DNA from 2 places in the Kaistia geumhonensis genome. Region 2 is predicted to be linked to the other one. Evidence: predicted binding sites of a transcription regulator. Region 2 holds the regulator's gene; the other holds the start of a gene.
The links. Region 2 encodes LexA, which represses DNA repair genes until DNA is damaged. Its sites were predicted from a motif close to TGTTCNNNNTGTGTTCNG; they were not measured.
Positions count from the first base shown of each region.

Region 1: QO015_RS17655 (DNA recombination protein RmuC) is a predicted target of LexA. The motif match lies at 3,757-3,774, and genes of this name have one in related genera.

Region 1 covers NZ_JAUSWJ010000001.1:3,735,289-3,747,096, forward strand. The annotation lists gene QO015_RS17630 (DNA polymerase III subunit gamma/tau) at 1-435, shown strand, start outside; gene QO015_RS17635 (YbaB/EbfC family nucleoid-associated protein) at 471-794, shown strand; gene recR (recombination mediator RecR) at 939-1,544, shown strand; gene QO015_RS17645 (DUF924 family protein) at 1,560-2,165, shown strand; gene QO015_RS17650 (hypothetical protein) at 2,159-2,557, opposite strand; gene QO015_RS17655 (DNA recombination protein RmuC) at 2,581-3,735, opposite strand; gene def (peptide deformylase) at 3,866-4,420, shown strand; gene fmt (methionyl-tRNA formyltransferase) at 4,425-5,357, shown strand; gene truA (tRNA pseudouridine(38-40) synthase TruA) at 5,357-6,145, shown strand; gene QO015_RS17675 (hypothetical protein) at 6,098-6,682, opposite strand; gene dapE (succinyl-diaminopimelate desuccinylase) at 6,696-7,877, opposite strand; gene hemN (oxygen-independent coproporphyrinogen III oxidase) at 7,935-9,296, opposite strand; gene QO015_RS17690 (META domain-containing protein) at 9,403-10,110, opposite strand; gene QO015_RS17695 (hypothetical protein) at 10,194-10,607, shown strand; gene QO015_RS17700 (SDR family oxidoreductase) at 10,623-11,366, opposite strand; gene QO015_RS17705 (AraC family transcriptional regulator) at 11,466-11,808, shown strand, end outside.
Region 2 covers NZ_JAUSWJ010000001.1:211,011-222,818, forward strand. The annotation lists gene QO015_RS00985 (glycerophosphodiester phosphodiesterase family protein) at 1-622, opposite strand, end outside; gene QO015_RS00990 (RidA family protein) at 634-1,095, opposite strand; gene QO015_RS00995 (cell envelope integrity EipB family protein) at 1,305-2,159, shown strand; gene lexA (transcriptional repressor LexA) at 2,316-3,020, opposite strand; gene QO015_RS01005 (amino acid ABC transporter substrate-binding protein) at 3,155-4,177, opposite strand; gene QO015_RS01010 (L,D-transpeptidase) at 4,291-4,926, opposite strand; gene QO015_RS01015 (hypothetical protein) at 4,961-5,551, opposite strand; gene QO015_RS01020 (methylated-DNA--[protein]-cysteine S-methyltransferase) at 5,707-6,279, shown strand; gene QO015_RS01025 (ABC transporter ATP-binding protein) at 6,290-7,387, opposite strand; gene QO015_RS01030 (carbohydrate ABC transporter permease) at 7,402-8,289, opposite strand; gene QO015_RS01035 (carbohydrate ABC transporter permease) at 8,286-9,245, opposite strand; gene QO015_RS01040 (ABC transporter substrate-binding protein) at 9,327-10,805, opposite strand; tRNA gene QO015_RS01045 (tRNA-Glu) at 11,297-11,371, opposite strand; gene QO015_RS01050 (VOC family protein) at 11,451-11,808, opposite strand, start outside.

The DNA.
Region 1 (11,808 bases), 3.5 Mb from region 2:
CGCTTCCAGCGTTTCGAGGATCTCGTCGCCTTTGTCGGGCAGAAGCGCGACCTGCCGCTCAAGCTTGCGCTGGAGCGCGAGGTGCGCGTGATCCGCTTCGAGCCGGGCCTCCTCGAATTCGAGCCGACCGAGCACGCCTCGCGGACGCTCGCCTCCGATCTGTCGCGGCGGATCACAGAATGGACGGGGGAACGCTTCTCCGTCGTCGTCGGCCGTGGCGCCACCAGCGAGACAATCGCCGAACGGCAGGAAGCCGAGCGGCTGCGCCAGAAGAGCGACGCGAAGGCCGATCCGCTGGTCGCGGCGGTGCTCGCGCGCTTTCCCGGCGCCGAGATCGTCGACGTGCAGATCCGCGGCGAGGAGAGCGCCGAGGCGCCGATCGCGCCGCCGCCTGTCGAGGCCGGCGACGACGCCGCCGAGCAGGCCGACGACTGAACCCATCACGCAAGCCAGGCGAGAGGAACACCCCGATGCGCGACATCATGGGCATGATGAGCAAGGCCAAGGAACTGCAGTCCAAGATGCAGGCCATGCAGGACGAGATCGCCACCCTCGAGGTGAAGGGCAGCGCCGGCGCCGGCCTCGTCACCGTCACCATGACGGCCAAGGGCGACCTGCGGAAGATCGCCATCGATCCGTCGCTGCTGAAGGCCGACGAGGGCGAGATCCTCGAAGACCTCGTCATCGCCGCCCATGCCGACGCGCGCGGCAAGGCCGAGAAGCTGATGGCCGACAAGATGCAGTCGCTGACCGGCGGCCTCGGCCTGCCGCCGGGCCTCAAGCTTCCTTTCTGAGGGCAGCGGGCCCCCTCGTCTTCACCTCTCCCCACTGGAGAGGAGCAAGGAAGCTCGACAGGTGAGCCCCCGCAGTGGGGCCAAGCGCGCCGATCCGGCTTCGGCCGCCCGAGCCGCAGTCAACGCTGAAGCGGAGAGACCATCATGCCGCGCGCCGTCGCCGGTCCCGAGATCGAGAGGCTGATCCAGTTGCTGGCGCGGCTGCCCGGCCTCGGCCCGCGTTCGGCGCGGCGGGCGGCGCTGGCGCTGGTGAAGAAGAAGGACCTGCTGCTCGCCCCGCTCGCGAGCGCGATGACGGTCGCCGCCGAGCGGATCGTCACCTGTTCGGTCTGCGGCAATGTCGACACCGCCGATCCGTGCACGATCTGCACGGATGCCAGCCGGGACGCGCGGACCATCGTCGTCGTCGAGGATGTCGCCGATCTCTGGGCGCTCGAGCGGGCCGGGGCGATCGATGCGCGCTACCATGTGCTCGGCGGCACGCTGTCGCCGCTCGACGGCGTCGGGCCCGACGACCTCACGATCGATGCGCTCGTCGCGCGCTGCGCGGGGGGCGAGGTGTCGGAAGTGATCATAGCCGTCAACGCGACGGTCGACGGGCAGGCGACGGCGCATGTGATCATGGATCGTCTCGCCGGACTTCCGGTCAAGGTCTCGCGCCTCGCCCATGGGGTGCCGGTCGGCGGCGAGCTCGATTATCTCGACGAGGGCACCCTCTCGGCCGCGATCCGCGCCCGCACGCCGCTCTGACCAGGAGGACCAGCCATGATCCCGGACGACATCCTCGCAGAGTCGCATCGCTACTGGTGCGGCCATCTGCCGACGGCGGAGCATTTCCCCGCCGAGAAGGCGGCGATCTGGTTCGAGCGCAGCGAGGCGACCGATACCGAGATCTTCACGCTGTTCGGGCCGTTCCTCGATGCGGTCGCGGCACATGACTGGGTGCTCGCCGATCTCGACCGGACCGAAATCGTCGGCCTCGTGATCATGCTCGACCAGTTCCCGCGCAACATCTTCCGGTCGGACAAGCGGGCCTTCGCCTATGACGCGGCCGCGCGGCGCCATGCCCGCGCGGCGATCGACGCCGGCGTGGGGCGCTTCGCACTCATCGAGCGGGTCTTCCTCTATCTTCCCTTCGAGCACAGCGAGGCGATTGAGGATCAGGACCTTTCGGTCCGCCTTTTCGAGGACCTGCTCGCCGCCGCGCCGGACGAGCAGAAGGAGACCTACAGGGACTATCTCGTCTTCGCCGAGAAGCACCGCGACCTCATCCGCCGCTTCGGCCGCTTCCCGCACCGCAACGACTGGCTCGGCCGGGAGAACACGGCCGAGGAAGCCGCCTTCCTCGCGGAGCATGGGCGCGGTTACTGAGCGGGCCGAGGTCCTCGCAGCGCCGGAACGAGCGCGAACAGGACCTGCCCGAGAAGCCCGAGGGCGCCCGGAGCGGTCAGCCAGCTCGCGGCATAGGCGGCGGGCGGGATTCCGAACGCGGCGGCGAGAGCGAACTCCGCCGCCATCAGCAGAATGAAAGCGACCAGCCCGGCGGCGAGCCGTTCGGCACGGGTCCCGACGGCGAAGCGCCGCATGATCGGCGCCGAGGCTGCGTAGGCGATCGCGAGCATCGGCGGCAGCTCGGCCGCCACGGCCGCGAGCGGGCCGATCCAAGGCGTCAGCCACAGCGTCCGCAGCGTTCCGAACAGGAAGCCCGCGATGAAGACGATCGCGAAATAAGCGGCGCCCGCTGCCGCGATCCGGCCGGTCAACGATTGCGCCCGGCCGGCCACCGTCATTCCCCCGCGAGAAGGTCGCGCTGGGCAGGCAGCGGGGCGTCGTCCTCGGCGAGTTCCAACGCGCCGATGCGCTCGCCGCGGCTCTTCACCTTGCGGGTCGAGACGAGGATGTCCTCGATGTCGCGCGACGCCTGGCCGAAATGCGTCTGCAGCTTGGCCACGCGGTCGTCGAGGCGCCCGACATCCTCGATCAGCTTCATCACCTCGTTCTGGATGAGATGGGCCTGAGCCCGCATGTCGGCATCGCGCAGGATCGACTGGATCACCTGGATCGAGAGCAGCAGCAGCGAGGGCGAGACGATGACGACGCGCAGCCGGTGCGCCTGCTGCACGACATCCTCGAAGCGCTCGTGGATACTGGAAAAGATCGATTCGGAGGGCACGAACATGAAGGCCGTGTCCTGAGTCTCGCCGGGGATCAGGTAGCGCTCGGCGATGTCCTTCAGATGCTTGCCGATATCGCGGCGGAACTGCGCCTCGGCGCCGCGCATGAACTCGCCGCCCTCCGAGGCGCGGATCGCGTTCCAGCCCTCGAGCGGGAATTTCGCGTCGATGACGAGCCGCGGTGCTCCGTTCGGGAACTCCACCACGCAGTCCGGCCGGTTGCCGTTGGAGAGCGTGGCCTGGAAGGCGTAGCGGCCGCGCGGCAGGCCGTCCTGGACGATGGCCTCCATCCGCGCCTGGCCGAAGGCGCCGCGCGTCTGCTTGTTGGCGAGGATCGCCTGCAGGCCGACCACCTGGCTCGACAGTTCGGTGAGGTTCTTCTGCGCGGTGTCGATGACGGCCAGCCGCTCGTTGAGGCGGGAGAGATCGGCATGGGCGCTGCGCGCCTGCTCGGTCATGCTCTGCCCGATGCGGTGGCCGAGCATGTCCATGCGCTCCGAAAGGCCGTGCACGAGGTCGGATTGCCGTCGGGCGAGCAGCTCGGCCATGGCGTTCATGCGCCCGGCCATCTCGCTCTGCATGCGCATCACCTCGGCGAGGCGCTCCTCGGCGGCGTCCTCCGCAAATTCGCCGGCGCGTCGACGTCCTGCGAGGACCGCGATCAGCAGGATGAGGATCAGCAGCGCCGCTCCGGCGAGCGCCGCCTCGAGCAGCGTGACGGGATGGCCGGCGAGATCGAACAGGGCGGTCTGCATCTGTTGAGCCATATCAGATTTTGTTGACGAAACCAGATCAAAACAAGAACATCTGTTGCCGAAAACGGCGGCGAGGCGGGCTTTCCACGATTGACCGGCTTCGGCCGAGCGCCTATTTCAGGCGCCACGCCCGAGGAGTTCCATGGCCAAGCTCGACATCATCACCCTGCCGGATCCCAAGCTGCGTCTCGTGAGCGCGCCCGTCGAACGGATCGACGACGAGATGCGCCGCTTCCTGGACGACATGCTGGAGACGATGTACGAGGCGCCCGGCATCGGGCTCGCCGCCATCCAGGTCGGAGTCCCGCGCCGCATCGTCACGATCGACGTCTCGCCGCGCGAGGAAGGGCAGCCGCGCGCGCCGCTCTTCCTCATCAATCCCGAGATCGTTTCTTCGGTCGATGATCGCTCGACCTATGAGGAAGGCTGCCTCTCGATCCCCGACTACTACGCAGAGGTGGAGCGGCCGGCCGGCGTGAAGCTCCGCTATCTCGATCGCGACGGAAAGCAGCAGGAAATCGACGCCGACGGCCTGCTCGCGACCTGCATCCAGCACGAGGTCGACCACCTCGATGGCAAGCTCTTCATCGACTATCTCTCGCGTCTGAAGCGGGACATGGTGATCCGCAAGTTCACCAAGGCCGCCAAGAGCGGGACCAAGCCCGAATTCAAGCCGCACGCCAGCGAAGAGATGTGAGGCGATGAGCCTCCGCATCGCCTTCATGGGCACGCCGGATTTCGCGGTGCCGACGCTGACGGAGATCGTCGGCCAGGGCCATGAGGTCGTCGCCTGCTACACGCGGGCGCCAAAAGCCGCCGGACGGGGCATGGAGGAGCGGAAGTCGCCGGTCCATCTCGTCGCCGAGCGCTTCGGCATTCCCGTCTTCACGCCGCGCTCGCTGAAGGGCGAGGAGGAGCAGGCGGCGTTCACGGCACTCGATCTGGATGTCGCCGTCGTCGTCGCCTATGGCCTCATCCTGCCGAAGCCGGTGCTCGACGCGCCGCGCGATGGCTGCCTCAATCTGCATGCCTCGCTGCTGCCCCGCTGGCGCGGCGCTGCGCCCATCCATCGCGCGATCATGGCCGGCGACGCCGAGACGGGCGTCATGGTCATGCAGATGGAGGAGGGGCTCGACACCGGTCCGGTGGCCATGGCCGAGCGGATCGCCATTCCCGCCGATGCGACGACCGGCGACCTGCATGACCGCCTCGCCCGGCTCGGTGCCGATCTCATGGTACGGGCGCTGGCGGCGCTGTCCCGCGGCGCGCTGGCGAGCCAGGCTCAGGCGGAATCCGGCGTCACCTATGCGTCGAAGATCGACAAGGGCGAAGCGCGGATCGACTGGTCGCGCGACGCTCGCGCCGTTCACGACCATATCCGCGGCCTGTCGCCTTTTCCGGGCGCCTGGTGCGAGATGGAGCTTTCGGGCAAGACCGAGCGCGTGAAAATCCTTCGCTCGACCGCCGGTGAAGGAAGCGGGCCGCCCGGGACTGTGCTGGATGATCGGCTGACGATCGCCTGCGGCAGCGATGCCGTCCGCCTCGTCGAACTTCAGCGGGCCGGCGGCAAGCCGCTCTCGGCGGAAGCGTTCCTGCGCGGTGCGACGATCGGCGCCGGCGCGCGCCTTTCCTGATGCCTCGCTATCGAATCCTCGTCGAATATGACGGCCGGCCATATGCCGGCTGGCAGCGGCAGGCGAATGCTCCCTCGGTGCAGCAGACGCTCGAGGAGGCGATCCTGCGTTTTTCCGGCGAGGCAGCGGTCACCAAGGGCGCCGGCCGGACGGATTCGGGCGTTCATGCGACCGGCCAGGTCGCACATTTTGACCTTTCCGGCGTCTGGACGGGGCTGCGTATCCGCGACGCGATGAACGCGCAGCTGCGGCCGGCGCCGATCGCCGTCATCGAGGCGGCGCCTGTTCCCGACAGCTTCGATGCGCGTCGTTCGGCGACCAAGCGTCATTATCTCTATCGCGTGCTCGACCGCCGCGCCCCGGCGGCGCTCGACATCGACCGGGTCTGGGACGTACGGCGGCGCCTCGACATCGAGGCGATGCGCGAGGGGGCGAAGCTTCTCCTCGGCAAGCACGACTTCACCACCTTCCGCTCGGCGGACTGCCAGGCGAAGAGCCCGCTCAAGACGCTCGATTCTCTGGAGATCCATCGCGCCGGCGACGAGGTGCTGTTCGAGGTCTCGGCGCGCTCCTTCCTGCACAACCAGGTGCGGTCCATGGTGGGCACGCTGAAGAAGGTGGGCGAAGGGAAATGGCCGCCCTCGGCAGTCGGCGATGTGCTTGAGGCGCGCGACCGCAAGGCCTGCGGGCCGGTGGCCCCGCCCGGCGGGCTCTATCTCGTCCGGGTGGAGTATGGCTTTCTACAGGCCGAAGAGCCGGTCGATGACCTGGCTGAGGACGATGCTTAGCACGAGGTCGGCGGCGATCAGCGCCGCTGCAAATCCCGCGCCCTTTCCCAGCGTCCAGCGGATGATGCGGTAGTTGTAGAAGATGCCGACGCCGAGAATGGCGAGCAGCAACAGCTGCGCCATCTCGATGGCGAGAAACCCGAAGCCGAGCAGCAGCGCGATCGCTGCCAGCGGCACGGAGAGCACCAGCCGCGCCCAGTTGCAGACGACGATATAGGCGACATAGCCGCGCGTGATGCCGAGCTGGCTCGCGAACAGCGCCAGCAGCGCCGGCATCGCCACCCAGTCGACGACGTAGTCCGTCAGCTGCGCGGCGATGAAGGCCGCATCCGAGCCGTTGTCGACGATCGAATCGGCCAGAAGCATGCCGTGCTGCACGGCGGCGTTGATCGCGGCGAAGGGCAGGGCCAGCAGCATTGCGCGGAACGAATGCCAGAAGCCGTCGACGGAGAGATCGAAGGCCGAGAGCGCGTCGCGTCGGCCGAGCAGCAGCTCGACGGCGCCGCGGATCGAACTGCGGGTCGCGGGATCGAGCATCGTGTGCCGTGCCTCAGCCGAACCAGTCGTCGAGGAAGCGTCGGTAGATTGCCGTCAGCGCCACGAGATCTTCGACAGCGGCGCGCTCGTCAACCTGGTGCATGGTTTCGCCCACGAGGCCGAACTCGACGACGGGGCAATAATCCTTGATGAAGCGCGCATCCGAGGTGCCGCCGCTCGTCGAGAGCTCCGGCCGCCGGCCGGTTACGGCCTCGACTGCGTTTGTCAGGCTGTCGATCAGCTCGGCGGAATGGGTCAGGAAGGACTCGCTCGCCCCTTCCATCAGTTCGAGCTCGTAGGCGATCTCGTTCCCCGCCGCCTCGTCGAGGCGCGCCGCCAGCCAGGCTTCCAGCGTCGCCACTGTCCACTGGTCGTTGAATCGGATGTTGAATCGGGCACTGGCCTCGGCCGGGATGACATTCCAGGCGGTATTGTCAACATCGAGGCCGACAAATTCGAGATTGGACGGATCGAAGCGCTCCGAGCCTTCGTCGAGCGCCTCGGCGGTGACCCGGCGGATCAGCTTCGTGAGCTGCGGGATCGGGTTGATGGCGAGATGCGGATAAGCGACATGGCCCTGGCGTCCGAACACCGTGATGCGGCCCGACAGGCTTCCGCGCCGGCCGACCTTGATTGCATCGCCGAGCCGCTTCGGATTGGTCGGCTCGCCAACGATGGCCGCGTCGAAGCGGTGGCCATTCTTCGCCGCCCAGTCGAGCAGCTTCACGGTTCCGTTGACCGAGGGGCCTTCCTCGTCACCGGTGATGAGCAGCGAGATTGTGCCGGACGGCGCGCCACCGCGATCCGCGAGATAGCCGAGCGCCGCGGCGACGAAGGCCGCGATGCCACCCTTCATGTCGACGGCGCCGCGGCCATGAACGAAGCCGTCCGCAATGTCGCCGGCGAAGGGGCCATGCGACCAGCGCGCGGGATCGCCCGGCGGCACGACATCGGTGTGGCCGGCAAAGACGAGGTGCGGTGCGCCGGAGCCGATGGTCGCGAAGAGATTCTCGACATCCGGCGTCCCGGCCTCGCGAAAGACGGGGCGGCTCACCATGAAGCCGGCCGGCGCGAGCACGGATTCGAGAAGCGCGAGGGCGCCGCCCTCGGCCGGCGTGACGGAAGGACAGCGGATCAGCGCTGAAAGCAGCTGAGCGGGGTCGGCCGGGGTGGCGGCGTCTGGTACGGGGGGCATGGTTTCTCGTGCCATGCCGCACCGCGCCGATCAAGGGGAGGGAAGGGCGCGCCGCGATCAGACCGCGACGGAATGACGGCCGCCGCGCCCGAGATAGGCATCGAATTCCGCCGCCACGACACGGGCGAGCGCGTGATGATGGGCGCGGATCTCCAGGCGGCCGCCGTCGAGGCTTACCCAGCCGGCGGCGACGAGCGGGGCGAGGCTGGCTTGTTCCGCGGCGAAGGTCTCTCCGACTGCGCCGTGCCGCTCGGCCAGCGCCGGCAGGTCGACGGCGAAATCACAGAGCAGCCGCTCGATGATCGCGGCGCGCAGCGCGTCGTCGCCCTCGAACGCCTTGCCGCGGGTAATCGGCAGGTTCCCCGCCTCGATCGCTCGCCGCCAGCCATGTTCGTCGGCTGCGTTCTGCGCATAGCCGGCCGGTGTGCGGCCGATCGAGGAGGCGCCAACGCCGACGAGCGTAACCGCCTCGTCGTCGGTATATCCTTGGAAATTCCGGCGGAGTCGACCCTCGCGCGCCGCCGCCGCCAGCGGATCGTCCGGCAGGGCGAAGTGGTCGATGCCGATCTCCTGATAGCCGCCGGCCTCGAGCAGATCGCGCATCAGCGCAGCCTGGCGGAGCCGCGCATCGCCGTTCGGCAGCGTCGCCTCGTCGATCAGCGTCTGGTGGCGCTTCATCCAGGGCACATGCGCATAGCCGAAGCTGGCGAAGCGCGCGGGCCGCAGCCTCAGCATCGCCTCGGCGGTCTCGGCGATGCTGGCTTCGGTCTGCAGCGGCAGGCCGTACATGAGATCGGCGTTGATCGCGGTGATGCCGGCCTCGCGCAAGGCCGAAAAGCTCGCCTCGACCACATCGAGCGGCTGGACGCGGGCGATCGCCTCCTGCACGGCCGGATCGAGCGTCTGGATGCCGAGGCTGGCGCGATTGACGCCGAGCGCCGCCAAGGCCTTTGCGCCCTCCGCCGTCACATGGCGCGGGTCGAGCTCCATCGCGTGCTCGAAATCGTCCGTGAAGCGGAAATAGCCGGCGAGGTCGGCGAGGATCGCCTCCATCGTGCCGGCCGGCAGGATGTTGGGCGTGCCGCCGCCCCAATGGATATGAGAGACCGCGACGTGGCCCAGTCGCGCGGCGACGAGCGCGATCTCGCGCCGGAGCGTCGCGGCATAGGCGATGAGCGGCTCGTCGCGGCGTGCTGCACGGGTCGTGCAGCCGCAATAGGTGCAGATCGAGCGGCAATAGGGAACGTGGATATAGAGCGAGATCGGCGCGTCCGACTGCGCGACCGCCTCGAGCCAAGCGCCATAAGTCTCGCCCGTCACCTGATCGGAGAAATGCGGCGCGGTCGGGTAGGAAGTGTAGCGCGGCACCATGCGGCGCGTGAGGGCATCGAGGCTCGGCGCGGGAAAGGGAGCGTTCATCGCTGTCGATCGGCCTTCATCTGCGGCCGGGGAGATGCGGCCGCTCCGATGACGCGCTTAGCGCGGGCGCGAAGCGCCGACCTTGCGCTTCGTCAAACAGGCCGCCTCAGTCGGCCCTGTCGAGCAGCATCGCCTCGTCGTCGCCGGTCATGAGCTTCAGCCGGCCGTTCTCGCCGGGCGTCGCGCGGGTCACCCGGGCGGCGAGATCGAGGAAGCGCCTCTCGATTTCCATCTCGTCCGGCGGGCAGGCCATCCGCGTCGCGCCGAGCGGGCCGATCGCAAGCCGCTCCGCGTCGAGCTTGAAGGCGCCGAAATAGCGGTTGCAGCCGCTCTTGCCGCTGACCTTGTCCGGCGCCTCGAAGGCGATGGTGGCGATCGTGCCGTCCGGCAGCGGCTTTCCTTCGAGCGCGATTACGCGCCAGCCGCCTTCGATCGCCGTGAAGGTCGATCCGCCGCAGCCATTGAGCTTCTGGCCGTTGAACTCCGCCCGCACCGCAACGGGGAAGGGCATGCCGGTCATCGTGTCGGCGCACAGATGCTGCTCGATCGTCACGTCAAGCGTGTTGCCGCCGGCGCTCACTTCGATGCGAGGATGGCCGTCGACCGTGGAGCGCGTCACGTTCGAACTCCTGAACGTGATCCCGTCCAGCGGCATCTGCAGCACCACCTCGTCCTCGCCGATCGAGATGAGGAAGGAGGGCTCGTTGCCGCGCGCGATGAGCGGCTCCGCCTCCGCGGCCAATGTCGGCGCGGCCAGCAGGATCGTCGCGAGCCCCGCTACGCGGGTCGTCATGCGCGTTGCCAGACAGACCATCGCTTCCCCCTTGCTTTTTCCGCTTCATCGGGCCGCAGCCCGGCGCGATGATAGAGGACAGTGTGGCGACAAGGGGACGCGCCATGGCCTATGTCATCAAGGCGAGGATCGACGACATCGACGCGGCGGTCTTCGCCTTCTCCGGCGCGAAGACGATGTATGGCGGCAAGGCGATCGCGGCCGGAGACACGATCTTCCTGTTCGCCAGCGAAAACGCCGGCGGGAGCGGCCTGATCGGCCGCGGCATCGTCACGGCCGCCGAGGCGCTTCCGCCCATAGCCGGGCTCGCCCGGCAGACGCCGCTCGTGACCATCGCCGTCCGGTGCGAGGCGAGGGCGCGACAGCCCCTTGGCCGCACCGAGCTGAAGCCGTTTCGCGGCAGCGCTGGCGGAGGTCCGCAACGCGAGCTCGACTTCAAGCTCTACCGGCAAGCGACCGACAAGATCGTCGGCATCACCGACGAGGCGGCCCGCTTCCTCGCCACTCTCTGCTCGTAGAGCGGGCCTTCCCTTTCACGCCGCGGCGGCGAGTGCGGCGGCGTCGGCCCCGGCCGGGAAGCGCAGCGTTCCGGTGTCATCGTGGACCGCCCGCCAGACGGCGTCCGCGACATCGGCCTCGCGGGTCGTCAGCGCGGGATTGGCAAAGGCGGCGAAGATCGGCCGGGCGAACTCGGCATAGGCCTCCGGGATGAGATCCTCGACGCGCAGCGACGTGTTGGCGGCGAAGCGCGTGGTCGGGGCGTAGCCGGGTTCGACCAGCTTCGCCGCGATGCCGAAATGGGCGAGTTCATGAGCGATCGAGCCCGTGAAACCCTCGATGGCCTCCTTGCTGGCGGTATAGGCGGCGGCGAGCGGCATGGCGGCCAGCGTGACGCTCGACGTCACGTTGACGATGATGCCGGAGTGCCGGGCGCGCATCTGCGGAATGACGGCCTGCGTCATGGCCATGGTGCCGAACGTGTTGGTCTCGAATACCTTGCGGATATGCTCCATCGGCGTGGCCTCGAAGGCGCCGACGACGCCGATGCCGGCATTGTTGACCAGAACGTCGATCGGCCCCGCTGCCTCGATGAGGGATGCGATGCTTCGCGCGTTGGTGACGTCGAGGGGCAGGATGCGAAGGTTGGAGGCGGCGGGAAGGGCGTCGTTGCCCGGCTTGCGCATGGTCGCGATGACCTGCCAGCCCTTCGCGAGGAAATGGCGTGCAGTCTCGAGGCCATAGCCCGAGGAAGCGCCGGTGATGAGGATCGTCCGCATTGTTCAGCTCCGTTAGCAAGGTCGATGGCGCGATCCTATGACGCCTCTTCTGGACCAAATACGACTGGAAGTCGCTCATTCATTGGCTATAGTCCAGAAATGGCCGATCCCCTTTCCCAGATTGTCGAGCTTCTTCATCCGCGTGCCGTGTTCACCAAGGGGATCAGCGGCGCCGGCCGCTGGGCCGTGCGCTATGGCGATTTCGGGCATCCGAGTTTCGCTGTTGTCGTCGAGGGCTCGTGCCGGCTCGCGGTCGACGGGGAAGAGCCCCTCGTTCTGGAGGCGGGGGACTTCGTATTGCTGCCGCGCACGCCGGGCTTCACCATGGGCGGCTTCGAGCCCGCCACGCCCGTGCGCATCGATCCGAATGCGGCGGCGGCCGACGGTGATGCCGAGATCCGCCATGGCCGGCAGGATGGGCCGCCGGATGTCCGGCTTCTTG
Region 2 (11,808 bases):
TCGCGAGGGTCGGCAGGCCGTGGATGTCGTAGGAGACGAAGGCGGCGCCGACCCGCGGCACATCGAGGACGTGCCGCAGCCGCCGCCGCTTCGTCGCCGGCAGGAAGCCCCAGTCGTTCAGATCGGTGTAGCGGTCGGCGACGATGCCGCGCGGGATCTGCGGCGTGAGCCGCTGCATGGCGGCCATGGAGTCGGGATCGAAGGACATGACCACCACGGGACCGTCATAGCCGGCGAGGATCGGCGCCGCCGCCTCTTCCAGCTTCCGGTTGCCCGAGAAATCGCTCTTCAGCTCCAGCACCAGCGGTACCGCGCCGGCGACCGTCGCGAGCAGTTCGCCGAGCGTCGGCACGCGGTCGCTGCCGCTGCGGAAATCGAGCGACTTGAGGGCCGAAAGACTGAAGCCGTCGACACGGCCGGTCCCCTCGAGGACCCGGTCGACCGTATCGTCATGGAAGACGACCACCGCGCCGTCCGCCGAAAGCTGCAGGTCGACCTCGATCGCGAAGCGATGCTCCACCGCCGCGCGGACGGCCGAGAGCGTGTTCTCCACGCGGCCTGCGGCGGCATCGTGGTAGCCGCGATGGGCGATCGGACGCGCGGTCAGCCAGGCGGGAGCCATACGGTGCGTCCTCAGGCGATCTCGATGATCGCTTCCACCTCGACGGCGACGCCGAAGGGTAGGCCACCGACGCCGACCGCCGAACGGGCGTGGCGGCCCTTCTCGTCGAAGATCTCGACCATGAAATCCGACGCGCCGTTGACGACCTTCGGCTGATCGGTGAAGGCGGGCGTGCCGTTCACGAAGCCGGTGAGCTTCACAATCCGCGCGACGCGGTCGAGATCGCCGAGGGCGGCGCGCGCCTGCGCCAGGATGTTGATCGCGCAAAGCCTGGCCGCGGCCCGGCCTTCCTCGATGCCGAACTCCTCGCCGAGCTTGCCGACATAATCGACACCGTTCGGGCCGACCGGGATCTGGCCGGAGATGTAGAGCATTCCCCGGCTTTCGACGAAGGGAACATAGTTGGCGGCTGGCGCGGCCGGCTGCGGCAGCGTGATGCCGAGCGAGGCGAGGCGGGCTTCGATGGCGCTCATGGGCACGGACTCCGGCAGGAACGGATCAGAAGGGAACCGCGCTGGTTTCGCCCGATTTCGGCCGTGCTGCAAGGCAATAAGCGGTTCATCATCCCGGGCATCGTCGCGAATCGTCGTGGACTTTGCAGCCTTTCGAGATTGAAATGGGATGATGTCGCGGTGACGACGGAGGAGTGCCCCAGACGATGCCCGCTTCGGTGCTTCAGCGCATGACGGCCAGGACCCTTTGCTCCGCCGCCCTTTTCGCGGCCCTCGCGGGCGCGGCCGGCACGGCGCTCGCCGCGACGGGCAGCGTCACCGCGATGGTCGCCCACCGCGCCGTCTACGACCTGACGCTCGACCAAGACAGTTCCTCGGACACCGTGAGCGACGCCGAAGGACGCATGGTCTATGATTTCGCCGGCTCGGCCTGCGACGGCTATACGACGCGGCTCCGCTTCGTGACGCGCATCAGCGACGAGGACGGCAATGCACGGCTGACCGACGTTGCGACGACGACCTTCGAGGATGTTGCCGGCAAGACCTTCAACTTCTCGACCAAGAGCTTCGTCGACGGCACGATCTCGGAGGATAGCTCGGGTTCGGCCGCGCGCGGCGCCGGCGACGTGCAGGTGACCATCGCGAAGCCGAAGCCGGCGCATTTCACGATCCCGCAGAACTTCAGCTTCCCCAACCAGCATCTCGCCGCGATCATCGACGCGGCGCGCGCGGGCAAGCATTTCATGCAGATCGACCTCTATGACGGCTCGGACCAGGGCAAGAAGTCCTATGCGACCTCGGCCGTGATCGGCGCGGAGAATGCCGGCACCGACGATCTGGGCGACGAGGCGACGGCGCGGGGCGCCGGCCTCGCCAATATCCGCTCCTGGCCGGTGACGATCAGCTATTTCACCGACGAGAAATCGGACGGCGAGCAGAAGCCCTCCTACGAGCTGTCTTTCATCATCTACGAGAACGGCATCACGCGGCGCATGAAGCTCGACTATGGCGACTTCGCGCTCAAGGGAAAGCTGGTGCAGCTCGATCTCAGCCCGACCAAGGTCGCGGCGAAGAACTGCCGGTAAGGGCAGGGCGTCGGGGCAAGCCCCGACGAAAGCGCATGCCGAGCCCGATGGCAGCTGCGAACGGCCGGGCGCGCTCGTCCGATCGGCGCGATCAGCGATGCGACCCGGCCAACGCGCGCCGGGATCGCCGATCGAAAGGCTGCTCTGCCCTCTGCCCTAGTACCGGCGCATGAGGCCGACGAGGCGGCCCTGGATGCGGACGCGGTCGGGGCCGAAGATGCGGGTCTCATAGGCGGGATTGGCCGCCTCGAGCGCGACCGACGCGCCACGGCGCCGCAGCCGCTTCAGCGTCGCCTCTTCCTCGTCGACCAGCGCGACGATGATGTCGCCGCTATCGGCGTTCTCCGTCTTGCGGATGAGCACGGTATCGCCGTCGAGGATGCCGGCCTCGATCATCGAATCGCCGCGCACTTCGAGCGCGAAATGCTCGCCCGGCCCCAGCATTTCCGGCGGCACGGTGATGGCGTGGCTCTGGGTCTGGATCGCGGAGATCGGCACGCCGGCCGCGATGCGGCCCATGACCGGCACGACGACCGGATCGTTGGCGGCTTCCGGCGTCTCGACGCCACGCATGCGCCCGAGGCTGCCCTCGATGACGCTCGGCGCGAAGCCGGCTTTCTTCGGGCGAGCAAGGCCGGGCGACATAGCCTCCGGCAGGCGGACAACCTCCAGCGCTCGTGCCCTGTTGGGCAGGCGGCGGATGAAGCCGCGCTCCTCCAGCGCCTTGATCAGGCGATGGATGCCCGACTTGGACCTCAGATCGAGAGCGTCCTTCATCTCGTCGAAGGACGGGGGAACGCCCGCTTCCTTCAGACGCTCCTGGATGAAGAGGAGAAGCTCATATTGTTTTCTCGTGAGCATTTCGGGGTCCGCGCGCCAGAATCATCCGGTACAAAACACGAACAACCTATCCGTTCCCCTGATGTTCCGCAAGGACCGTGCGTTAGTGCACAGAGCGCGCGTCCGAATTGGGCGGCGATACGCCTGGCCCGCCGTCAGCGGATCGGCGGCGCATACTGGATGCCGCCCTTGCTCCAGATCTGGTTGAGGCCCCGCGGGATGCCGAGCTTCGAATTGACGCCGAGATTGCGCTCGTAGATCTCGCCGTAATTTCCGACGGCCTTGACGACGGCGACGACCCAGTCGTTCGGGACGCCGAGCTTCGTGCCGAAATCGCCCTCGGTTCCGACGAGCCGCTTCACCTCGGGCTTCGTCGAGGCCTTGGCCTCGTCAATCCGGTCCGACGAAAGCCCAATCTCTTCAGCGTTGATGAGGGCGAAGTTCACCCACTGAATGAAGAGACGCCATGCGGGATCGCCCTCGCGGACCGCCGGGCCGAGCGGCTCCTTGGAGATCACGTCGGGCAGGATGATGCTGTCGGCGGGATCCTGGAGGCTCGCCTTCTCGGCGTAGAGCTGGGACACGTCGGAGGTGATCGTGTCGCATTTGCCGGCCTTGTAGGCCTCGAGAGCCTCGTCGGAACTCGCCGCCGGCACGGCGGTGAACTTCATGTTGTTGGTGTTGAAGAAGTCGATGAAATTCGGCTCCGTCGTCGTGCCGGTCTGAACGCAGACCGTCGCGCCGTCGAGTTCCAGCGCCGACGTCTTGCCGCTCGCGCGCTTCACCATGAAGCCCTGGCCGTCGTAATAGGTGACTCCGGCGAACGCGATGTCCAGATCCGCCTCGCGGCCGAGCGTCCATGTCGAGTTGCGCGACAGAAGATCGATCTTCCCCGACTTCAGCGCCTCGAAACGGTCGGTCGCCGAGAGCGGCACATAGGTGACCTTGGCGGGATCGCCAAAGATCGCGGCCGCGACCGCCTTGCAGAAATCGACGTCGAATCCGGACCAGGCGCCGCTCGCGTCCTGCTGGCCGAAACCGAGAAGGCCGGTGTTGACGCCGCAATTGAGCGTGCCACGGGCCTTGACGTCGTCGAGCGTTGCGGCGCCGGCGGCGGAGATGCCGGCTGCGAGCGCCGCGGCCGAGGCGAAGAGGGTCAGGGCGGATCGGATGGACATGTCGGTTCCCCGTTGTCGGCGCCGCCTTGCCGGCGGGCCGTTGACTGTTGCGGCGGGCGCGACGCGCCGGCCAGAGGCGCGCACCAGCGGCGCGCGCCCTTCCGAACCGCTGATCAGAGCTTGGCGCGCTGCAGCACGACGACTTTCGTGCCGACCGGCACCCGCTCGTAGAGATCCATCACGTCGGCATTCACCATGCGGAAGCAGCCCGACGACAGCGCATGACCGATGGTCTGCGGCTGGTTGGTGCCGTGGATGCGATAGACGGTGTCGCCGAGATAGAGTGCGCGTGCGCCCATCGGGTTGCCCTCGCCGCCGGCCATGAAGCGGGGCAGGTAGGGCTGGCGCTTGATCATCTCCGGCGGCGGGCGCCAGTCGGGCCACTCGGTCTTGCGCGAGACCTTCAGCAGGCCAGACCACTGGAACCCGTCGCGTCCGACGCCGACGCCGTAGCGCAGCGCGCGGTTGTCGCCCTGGACGAGATAGAGGAACCGCTCGTCGGTGTTGATGATGATGGTGCCCGGCTTCTCCGTCGTACGGAAATAGACGGGCTGCATCCGGAATTCGGGCGGCAGCAGGGACTGCTCCGGCGTCGGCACCAGTCCGGGCTGGTCGCCGATCTGCAGGGGAGCCCGGGCGTCGGTCGTCGCCGATTGCGCCGCAGCGGTCGCGGCGATCGTGCCGATGACGGCGGCGATCAGCGTCCTGGCGAGCGATCCGGGCGAGGAGGGTCGTGTCGTCTTTCGCATGCGTGCCTCGTGGATGCCTGAATGCGGTGTCGGCTCAGCGGGTCGTGGTCGCCGAGGCAGGCGGCAGGGTCAAGGCCGAGCCGGCCGCCGGCGCGGCGGATGCGGTCGGGGCGAGCGGAGCGGCCGGTGCGTCGCAGCGCACGAAGACCATCGTGCCGTAGCGCGCCGTGACCGTCGGATCGACCCAGGCAGCGACAAGCACGCCGTTCTGGAAGGACGTCACCTGCCGGTCCTTGGCCGTGCCGGGCGGGCCGGGCGGTCCGATATAGATGCGGCCGCCGGCGTTCTTCACGAACACTTCCGACGGTTGCGTCTGGTCGGCGAGATACATCATCACGCCGCCATTCGGACCCTTGGTGATGACATAGGGGTTGGAGCAGTAGCGGCGCGCCTCGTTGGCCGTCCGCGCGAGGTCGGCCTCGTTGCGGAACGAGCCGAGGCCCCATTTGCCGACCAGCTCGTCGGAGGTGAACATCGGAACGGCCGGCGCTGCGGGAACCGCGGCGCTCTCGATGGCATTTTCCGACGTGCAGGCGGCGAGCGCCGCGGCCGCGGCGAGAATGGCCGAGAATCCCAGATGCCGGCGTGCCAGGCCGCTGCCCGGAGCCCTGATCGCATGCACCATCCGTTCCCTCCCGCGGTTGGTCCTGCGCCGGCGTCGCGCCTGAGACGCATTTGCCGGAACGTCGCCATGATGAAGAGCCGTCCGCCCAAACGCAACCGCCTCCTCTCGCGGCGCAAATGGTCGCCAGAATTTCCGATCATGCTAGGATCGCCGCGATGACAATCCGATTTGCCCTTTTCGATACGCCGCTCGGCCGCTCCGCCATCGTCTGGGGGGCGGACGGAATTCGGAGGACGCTGCTGCCGGAGCGCGATCCTGCGACCACGCTGCAGCTTCTGCGCCGCATGTTCCCCGAGGCCGAGCCCGGCGAGCCGACAGGCGCGGTCGCCGCCGCCGCCGCGGGCATGCGCTCGCTGCTGGAGGGCGGGCGCGAGGATCTGCGAGAAGCGCCGCTCGACATGTCGGGTCTCGACCGGTTCTCCGTCGCGGTCTATCAGGCGCTGCGCACCGTCGGCCCCGGACAAACGATCACCTATGGCGCGCTGGCGGAGCGGGCCGGGGCGCCCGGCGCCGCGCGAGCCGTCGGCGTGGCCCTCGGGCGCAACCCGTTCCCGATCATCGTGCCGTGCCACCGCGTGCTCGCCGCTGGCGGCCGCACGGGCGGCTTCTCCGCGCCGGGCGGGGTGGTGACCAAGCTCGAGATCCTGACGCGGGAGCGCGCACGGGTCGGCGAGACGGCAGGCCTCTTCGACGATCTCGGCCTGCCGCTGTCGCTGCGCCGGCGCTGAGGGCCGCGGCTCAGGCCGCCTTCAGCGCCATCTCGGTCTCGCCGTCGAAAAGGTGGATGCGTCCCTGGTCGAACTCCAGGAAGATCATCTCGTCGGGAGCGACGTGAACGCTGGCGGGCACGCTGATGTTCACGATCGAGCCGGAGAGGAAGGCCTGGACGAAGGTGATGTCGCCGGTCGGCTCCACCGTATAGACCTTGGCGGGAACCGCGCCCGGCGTGGCCGACTTGTGCAGCCGGATCGTGGAATGGCGCGCGCCGAGGACGATCTTGCGGCTCGTCGCCCTCTCTACCTTGCGCGCGTTTTCCGCCGAGAGCGGCAGCGTCCACCCTTCGGCGCTGGTGAGCACCGCCGAATCGCCCGCTCCCGACGCCTCGAGCGGCACGAGGCTCATCGCCGGGCTGCCGACGAAGCTCGCGACGAACATGTTGACGGGGTTGGCGAACACCTCGGCCGGCGCATCATATTGCTGCAGGAAGCCGCCATTCATGACCGCCATCCGGTCCGCCATGGTCACGGCTTCCAGCTGGTCGTGCGTCACATAGATGATGGTGGCGTTGAGATCCTGATGGAAACGCTTGATCTCGGAGCGCATCTGCACGCGAAGCTTGGCGTCGAGATTGGACAGCGGCTCGTCCATGAGAAACACGGCCGGATCGCGGACGAGAGCGCGGCCGAGCGCGACGCGCTGCTGCTGGCCGCCTGAGAGCTCGCGCGGCTTCCTTTCCAGAAGATGCGTCATGTCGAGCACGCGCGCCGCGTCGCGCACCTTGCGGTCGATCTCCTCCTTCGACAGCTTCCGCATCTGCAAGGGAAAGGCGAGGTTCTTGTAGACGGATTTCTGCGGATAGAGCGCGTAGTTCTGGAAGACCATCGCGATGTCGCGATCCTTGGGATCGAGATCGTTGACGATGCGGTCGCCGATCATGATCTCGCCCGATGTCACCGGGATCAGCCCGGCGACGAGGTTCAGCGTCGTCGTCTTGCCGCAGCCCGACGGCCCGACCAGCGCGACGAACTCGCCGTCGTTCACCGTCAGAGACACATGGTTGACCGCATGGAAGCTGCCGTAGGTCTTGACGAGATCTTTGAGGACCACGTGGGCCATCGGTAACTCCTCGACTAGTGCTTGACGGCGCCCTCGGTGAGCGCGCGAACGAAATAACGCTGGAGGACGAGGAAGAGCAAGACCACCGGCACGCTCATCAGGAAGCTCGCCGCCATCAGGCCCGGAAAATCGGTCGTGTTCTCGGAGAAGAACCGCTGGATGCCGACCGGCAGCGTCAGCTGGTCGTTCTTGCTGAGGAATGTGTAGGCATAGATGTATTCGTTCCAGGCGGCGATGAAGCTGTAGATCGCCGTCGCAATGATGCCGGGGACGGAGAGTGGCATCACGATGAGCAGGAAGGCCTGGAAGCGCGTCGCCCCGTCGATCCGCGCCGCCTGCTCCAGCTGCACCGGGATGTTGTCGTAGAAGCCCTTGAGCAGCCAGATCGCCAGCGGCAAGCCGAAGGTGAGATAGGTCAGGATCAGCGATCCGTGCGTATTCACGAGACCCAGCACGCGCATCAGGATGAAGAGCGGCACCAGGAAGATGACGGCCGGGAACATGTTCCGAAGCAGCACGGCGAAGAACAGGAACTTGCGGCCCGGAAAGCTGAAGCGCGAGAAGGCATAGGCCGCCGGCACCGCCACGATCACGGCGAGGATGGTCGTCATGGTCGAGACGAACAGGCTGTTCCAGAAGAAGCGCAGGAAATCCGCGCCGACGCTGTTCTGCGGGTCGAGCAGCTTGGCATAGCTGGCCAGTGTCGGCTCCTCCGGCCACCATTGCGGGGGAAACTGCATCGCCGCGAAGCCGGATTTGATCGAGGTCAGCAGCATCCACGCCATGGGCGCCGCGGTGTAGACGAGCATCAGCACGAGGAAGATGCGGCCCGCCCAGCGCCAGCCGTCGATGCGCTTCCGTCCGCGGCGGGGCGCGGCGAGGGTCTCGCTTGTCGTGCTCATGTGCCCCGATCCTTCGATTCGTTGCCCCCGAGCGCGCGGACATAGAAATATCCGAGCGTCATCAGGATGATGAACAGCAGCACCGAATAGGCGGACGCGACGCCCCAGCGCTGCCGCCCGAAGGCGAGCTCGTAGATATGGGTGATCCAGATATGCGAGGCGTTGGACGGGCCACCGCCGGTCATGATCCAGGGGATGATGAAGGAGTTGAAGTTCGCGACCGCGAGCAGAAGGATCGTGACGGTCGAGACATTGCTCAAATGCGGGAAGGTCACGTGCCAGAACCGCTGCCAGGCGTTGGCGCCATCGACCTTGGCGGCGCGCAGCAGCTGGTCGGGCACGGTCTGGAGGCCGGCCATCATCATGATCATGGCGAAGGGGAACTCGCGCCAGATATTGACGACGATCAGCGCCGGCAGGACCGTATTGACGTTGTCGATGAAGTTGGGCGGCCGGTCGGCGAGGCCGAGTTCGACCATGACTGCGCCGATGACGCCGAAATCGGAGTGGTAGATCCACTTCCAGATATAGGAGGCGGCGACGGCGCTGATCACCCAAGGGACGATCAGGACCGCGCGCAGCACGCCTCGACCAATGAAATCGCGATGCAGTGCCAGCGCGGCGCCGAATCCAAGAATGAACGCGATGATCGTCGAGGCCACCGTCCAGACAACGGTATTCCAGGTGACGCGCCAGAAGACATCGCTCTGCAGGATGGCCCCGTAGTTCTCCATGCCCACGAAGATCTTGTCGCGGAGCTGGAGGCTGGGCGGCGTCTTGAAGAAGGAAAGGTCGATCGTATAGTAGATCGGATAGGCGATGACGATCAGCATGACGACGATCGACGGCAGCACATAGGCATAGTCGATGCGATGCTGCCAGATCTGCCGCAGCGCTCCGGGCTCGGCTGATCTCGTCTGGCGGGAAGGCTGGGCCCGGCCGGTCGCGATGGTCACGGTGGCGCACCTCTGCAGGATGGGGACGGCCCGGCCACGCTGGGTCAGCGTGGCCGGTCGATCTTGCGTCGGTCGTGGGGCCTAGAGCCCGCCGCCCGCCTTGAGGTCCTCGACCTTCTTGGCCGCGTCGTCGGCGGCCTGGTCGACTGTCATCGCGCCGGTCAATGCGTTCTGCAGCATGTCCGGAACGATGATGTTCATGATCTCGGGCGATTCCGGCAGGGCCGGGAAGGGAATCCCGTAGGGCAGCATCGAGGTGGTGACGTCGAGGAACGGCGTCGTCTCGAGGCGGGTCTTCATCCAGCCCGTCAGGAAGCCGTTGAGATTGCCGGGGTTGGAGCCGACCCAGGCGAGCTTCAGCGACCATTCCGGGCTGGTCCACATGCAGATGAGCGCCTTGGCGGCCGGCTCGTCGACCTTGCCGCCGTCGACATATTCGGGCTTCAGGATGTGGATGTTCGAGCCGCCGAAGACGACGGCGCGCTTGCCGTCAGGGCCGGCGGGAATGAGGCCATAGCGCATGTTGTCGATGACCGTCTGCGCCTTCTCCGCATCCGCTCCCGTCGCCTTCTTCTTGAGATCGAGCATGACGTTGTAGTCGGAGGGATGCGAGATCATCATGGCGAGCTGGCCGGCCAGGAAGAGCGGCTGATTGTCGGCCTGCTGGTTGGTGAGCGCCGAAACCGGCACCGACTTGTCGCGGACATACATGTCGTAGGAAGCCTGCAGCGCGGCCTTGCTCTGCGGGCTGCCGAGCTGGACCTCCTTGTAGGTCGGATCGGCCGAGGCTTCGTCGAACACGCCGCCGCCATAGGCCCAGAGCTGCGGCATGAAGCGATAGGGCGTGTTGCCGGCATTCTTGCGCGCGACGAGGCCGTATCCGGAAACGCCGAGCTTGTCGTGAATCTGCTTCGAGTATTTGACGACGTCGTCCCAGGTCGCCGGCGGCTTCTCGGGATCGAGGCCGGCGCGCTTGAAGATGTCGGCGTTCCAGATGAAGCCCATCGTCTCGTTGTTGGTCGGCACGCCATAGGTCACGCCGTCCCAGGTGACCGCCTTCATCGCGCCCGGCCAGAAGTCCTCGCTGGAATAGCCAATGTCTTCCGGCTTCAGCGGCTGGAGATAGCCCTTCGAGGCGAATTCCGTTCCGCCGAGAATCTGCAGGCGCACGACCATCGGCGCCGCATTGCCGATCAGCGCGGTGCGGAACTTGTCGAGCAGATCGTTGTAGGTGATGCCCTGTTCTTCGAGAACGATGTTCGGATACGTCTTCCGGAAGGCCTCGAAGAATTCCTTGTAGTTCTGCCTGAGGATATCCGGGTCGCCCTCGAAGACGCCCTGATACCAGAGCGTCACGCGGCCCTTGTAGTCGAGCGGCGTGACCTTCGCGCAATCGGCCGCGGTATCGAACTCCTTGGTGCCCGCCACCGACTTCACATAGTCGGGCGACCACTTGCTCAGATCGACCGGCGGCGCGGCAAAGGCCGGCGAAATCATCGACGTCATGAATGCGGTGACAACGGCGCCACGGATGGCGGCGCCGGATTTCGATCTCGTCATGGGCTTCCTCCACTCTCCCGTTCCGCGACCCTTCGTGGGGTGGCGGCATTCTCAACTGTCGACGCCGACGGGCGGCGCGTGACGGCCTTGTTCCATCTCCTTGATCTTGTTCGCGGTTATCGTTCTTGGCTTCGCGTCGAAGCATTCGAGCCACACGCTGTGCCGCGCGGGCGCAGGATCGTCCTGTCCGCTTCCTCTTGCTCGGCGGGCAGGGCAACCGTCGGCCCTGGTCGATCGTGCCCCCTCCAAGGCACGGTCGACGCCACGAACCGCGGCGCCTGTCCGACAAGACATCGAACAGAGGCCGATAATGCACGAAACTTGTCTGACGACAAACGCTGATCGCACCAATTTGTCGCAGCGTGATCACGCTCGCGCGAATTGTGCGGCAGCCGTGTGCTCGCCCGGCGATAGCCGATGGCGGCGGCGGTGATCGACGCAGGGATCGCCGCGGAGGCGATCGGTGGCCGATTGCTCGAAAGTGGGGAAGCTGGCGCGCCCTAGGGGAATCGAACCCCTCTCTCCACCGTGAAAGGGTGGCGTCCTGACCGATAGACGAAGGGCGCGTCGGCGCGGCTTATAGAGGCGATTGTCGAAGGTGACAAGCAGCCTCGCCGCGCCTTCAACAGGGCCTGTGGACGAGGCTTACCACTTGCCGGTGTTTGGCATCGACGCCCAGGGCTCCTGCGGCGGCAGCGCGTCGCCGGCCTGGATCAGTTCGATCGAGATGTTGTCGGGCGAGCGGATGAAGGCCATGTGGCCGTCGCGGGGCGGACGGTTGATGGTGACGCCGGCCTTCAGCAGGCGGTCGCAGAGCTCGTAGATGTTGTCGACGCGGTAGGCGAGGTGGCCGAAATTGCGCCCTTCGCCGTAGACCTCGGGATCCCAGTTGTAGGTCAGCTCCACCTGCGCGCTCTCGTCGCCGGGGGCGGCGAGGAAGATGAGCGTGTAGCGGCCCTTCTCGTTCTCGATGCGGCGAACCTCCTTGAGGCCGAACTTGTTG